Regions from separate parts of the Chryseobacterium sp. DZ-32 genome, predicted to be linked through region 1. Evidence: riboswitches for the same ligand, from Rfam matches in the RefSeq annotation. Region 1 holds a riboswitch; the other holds the start of a gene.

Region 1 (2,206 bases):
AGATATTGCTGATATGAACTTCTACTTTAGGTTTTCTGATATTTTTTAAACAGTCTGCAATCGCATATGAATAGTGAGTATAAGCCCCGGGATTGATCACTACTGCATCGAAGTCATCCTCCTGAAGCCTGTTAATAAGCTCGCCTTCAATATTAGACTGGTAATATTTTATATCATGAGCCTGAAACTCGGATTTCAAATTTTCCAAATAACTTTCCATAGAAACATTTCCATAGATTTCCGGTTCTCTTGTGCCTAAAAGATTGAGATTAGGCCCGTTGATGATTAAAACTCTCATACCATAAAATTAAAAACTTTTTTTAATTAATGGCCAAAAATTTCAATGTGATGTAGATTTGTTTCAATTGAGTTTTTAATAATGATATTTGTCATATTTAAATAAATGATAAAGCTTACAACTCCTTATTGTTATGGCTTTTATTAAAATTTTATGTTAATTATTAAAAATTTATCATGAAAAAATAATAAGTCTACTTGTTTTGTAGACTAAAAGTTTTTAGCTTTGCAACCATATTTCGATCGGCTTATAAAGAAAGATGGAGGGAACTGACCCTGTGAAGTCTTAACAACCTACCCTTAGGGCAAGGTGTTACGTTCAGCCTTTTAAGGAAAAATAAGCATTTGGTTTATCGTATTTATCGATGCCCTTTGCTGACTTTTCTGCAAAGGGTTAAATTTTAATATATGATAAATAAAATTGATTATGATTAGTAAAAATTTATTTAATTCTAAAGCCTGGATACCTCCGGTTGCGGCTTTTTTTCTGGGAGTCACCAGTGTAAGTGCTCAGAATTCCAGGGCGAAAAAAGATAGTCTTCATGAAAAGGAGCTTGATGAAGTAGTTGTGGTAGCTTACGGAAAAGCAAAAAGAAACAGCTATACCGGTTCTGTAGCCACCATTTCCAGTGATAAAATCAATAACAGACCTGTAACCAATATTACCAAAGCATTGGAAGGGCAGGTTGCAGGGATTCAGACTACCAGTGCCTCAGGGCAGCCGGGTGCGGTTTCTACTATCAGAATCAGAGGAATCGGTTCCATCAGTGCTTCCAGTGATCCTTTATACGTAGTAGACGGAATTCCTTTTGACGGAAATATTAACTCTATCAGCCCAAGTGATATTGAATCCATCAGTGTTTTGAAAGACGCTACAGCAAGTGCCTTGTATGGTTCAAGAGGGGCAAACGGAATTATCATCATCACTACAAAATCAGGAAAAAAAGGAGAAGCAAAAGTTAATTTTAATATCAGCCAGGGATTCTCCGGAAGAGCTGTCAAAGATTATGAACAGGTAAATACGGATCAGTACTTTCAATTATATTGGGAAGCGTTGAGAAACGGATATCAGTCCGGTAAAGTCTCTTCTCAGCAGGCTGCTCAGATGGCAACAGATAATCTTGTTTCTACTCTTGGAATTAATCCATATGGAACTGCTTATCCAAAACCGGTGGGAACAGATGGAAAATTATTGTCAGGGGCATCACCACTCTGGAATGATGACTGGAGAGATATTCTACAGAGAGTGGCATCAAGAAACCAGGTGGATCTTGATATCAGCGGAGGTAGTGATAAAAGTAATTACTTCTTTTCACTAGGGTATCTGGATGATAAAGGGATGGCGATTGAGTCTGGTTTTAAAAGATATAATACCAGGCTGAAAATTAATTCCGAAGTTAAAAAATGGCTGAATGTTGGAGTAAACTTAAGTTATACGAACAGTATTCAGCAGGCACCAACTTCTTCAGATTCCAAGGCAAGCAATATCATCAATGCCGCAAGGTTTATTCCTTCATTCTATCCTTATTATGAAAGAAATGCAGACGGCACTTACGTTTTAGATGCTGACGGAAATCCAATTTATGATTTTGGAAAATACAGACCTACAAATGCACTTCAAAATCAGAATGCTGCTGCAACGTTGCCTTTAGATAAAAACGAAAATAAAGAAGATAACTTTTCAGGAAAAGGATTCATGGAATTCACTTTCTTGCCGGAACTGAAATTCAAAACAAGCTTCTCAGTTGATTTGGTGAATTATAACGGACATTATTATTCAAATCCATTACTTGGGCAAGGTGCGGAAATTGGAGGTTCGGTGACGAAGACCAATACCAGAACACTTTCCTATACAACCAGCAATATTCTGACGTATGATAAAAAGTTTGGAAAGCATCATGTTAATGCA
Region 2 (2,206 bases), 160 kb from region 1:
ACAGTAGGCGCTACCAGAATAGGTGCTTCATGCTGACTTCGGTTACAGACCGTTACTCTGGCAAGAATATCATTGTGATCGGCCTTGCAATATTCAATGAAAATATCAAAATATTCATCATTATCGAAAATTCCAGTATCGAAAATTTCATATTCCGGTTCCTTTTTACTGCGTCTTCCGTTTTCTGCAACAAGTTCATCGTAAGGAAATTCATTGATGGGATATTTATAAACCATTTTCATATAACTATGAGTAGGTGTATTATCCAGATAATAAAAGATTTCTTTGATGTCTTCCCCATGATTACCCTGAGGATTGCTCAAACCAAAGAATCGTTCCTTTACCATTTTGTCTTTCTTGTTCCAGAACGAAAAAGCAAAACATAAAAGCTGCTTTACATCAGAAATTCCGGCAATACCTTCTTCACCCCAACGGTAGGCATAGCTTTCTGCATTATTATGGTTGGTAAAATTCCAGGCATTCCCGTTCGGGCTATAATCTTCGCGTACATTTCCCCACTGCCGGTTGCTTACATAAGGTCCCCAGTTTTTCCATTTGGTATCTTGTAATCTATCTTTTTCGGCGGTCATATCTCATCACTTTTCCATACGAAGTTAGTTTTTTTGAGAAGTAATTCCAATTTTTTTCATCTGAATAATTATTAATATACTCTTGGAATACTTGTATTTAAGGGCTTTTTTAAATATTAAAATAATTTTTTTTTGAAATTAAAAGAAAAGAACTACCTTTGCACCATTCGTTCATTCAAATATTGAAAATGTTATCAAGAAAGGTTGAGGGATTAGACCCTATGAAACCTTAGCAACCCTTTGCGCAAGCAAAGAAGGTGCTACGTTCTACCAAATAATTTTGGACAGATAACTCACTGAAGTTCTTTTTCAGCCATTTCCTGTGGCATTTTCAATTGTATTAAAATTTAATAGAATTGAAAACAGAACTAAACTATATTAATCTTTCTTATCAAACTCATTCCCAAAAGGAATACCATATCCCGTTGAGCTATCAGCTCTTTGGGAAAGATCTGTTTACAGCCCCTGTTGTCTTAATCAACCATGCTCTCACCGGAAACTCAAATGTATCCGGAGAAAAAGGCTGGTGGAAACAGCTGGTAGGGAAAAATCAGATTGTTGATACCGATCAGTATACCGTTCTGTGCTTCAATATACCAGGAAACGGATATGACGATTTTTTAATTGAAGATTATGAAGACTTTACTCCTTCAGATATCGCTGCGATATTTCTGAAAGGGCTTGAAGTTTTACAGATCAAAAATTTATATGCCATTATAGGAGGCTCTCTGGGAGGAGGTATTGCCTGGGAAATGCTTGCCCAGCAGCCGGATCTTGCTGAGATTTTTATTCCTATTGCCTGCGATTACAGAACGCACGACTGGCTTCATGCACAGTGTCTGGTTCAGAAATTTTTATTAAATGATAAGGAAGAACCATTACAGAAAGCAAGAATTCATGCCATGTTGTGCTACAGAACACCGCAGTCGCTCAATGACAGATTTCAAAACCAATATAATCAGGACAAACAACGCCTGGAATCAGAAGACTGGCTGGTTTATCATGGTAATGCACTAAACGAAAGATTTAGTTTAAAAGCTTACAAATTGATGAATCATCTCTTGATGAATATAAATGCTGCTGATACAGCACTGGAGAACATACAGGCACGAATGCACATGATCTCCGTAGATACAGATTTATTTTTCCCGGCTTCTGAAATCCGAATGTGTTTTGAAAACTTAAAAGAGAAAAATAAAGATGTTTCTTATCACGAGATCCAATCTATACACGGGCATGATGCCTTCCTAATGGAATATCAACAATTAAATAATATCATTAAAAACATTTTATAGAAGTAATGAAAAATGCTAACGAAATAAAATTTTTGAAGAACAGATCAATCGTTAAATTTGAAGGAGAAGATTTCCTGGGAGAAATCGGGATTGACGGACGAATTTTTAAAGCGCTTACTTTGGCGCGTATCAGTGTAGGAGTAATCTCTCAGCAGGCCGTAGAAAACGGAATTTCTATCCTGGTTCATGAAAATGATGCAGAGAAGGCAGTGGCTTGTCTTATCGATGAATTTGAAGCAGAAAGAAAGTCAGGAAAAGTTTCCCAGATCTATAGTATCAATAATGTTTCTGTCATTGGTTTTGTAGCAGAAGATTTTAATA

Evidence for each region. Region 1 has a riboswitch for S-adenosylmethionine ahead of AC59HC_RS04400 (SusC/RagA family TonB-linked outer membrane protein). Riboswitches for the same ligand answer to the same signal wherever they lie in the genome.
Region 2: it holds a riboswitch for S-adenosylmethionine, as region 1 does, so the genes downstream of both, AC59HC_RS05185 (alpha/beta fold hydrolase) here and AC59HC_RS04400 (SusC/RagA family TonB-linked outer membrane protein) in region 1, are expected to answer to the same signal.

What each region holds. Positions count from the first base shown of each region.
Region 1 covers NZ_JCAIOM010000003.1:140,555-142,760, forward strand. The annotation lists gene AC59HC_RS04395 (type II 3-dehydroquinate dehydratase) at 1-298, opposite strand, end outside; SAM riboswitch class I at 543-641, shown strand; gene AC59HC_RS04400 (SusC/RagA family TonB-linked outer membrane protein) at 725-2,206, shown strand, end outside.
Region 2 covers NZ_JCAIOM010000003.1:297,974-300,179, forward strand. The annotation lists gene AC59HC_RS05180 (MGH1-like glycoside hydrolase domain-containing protein) at 1-590, opposite strand, end outside; SAM riboswitch class I at 779-885, shown strand; gene AC59HC_RS05185 (alpha/beta fold hydrolase) at 947-1,885, shown strand; gene AC59HC_RS05190 (ACT domain-containing protein) at 1,891-2,206, shown strand, end outside.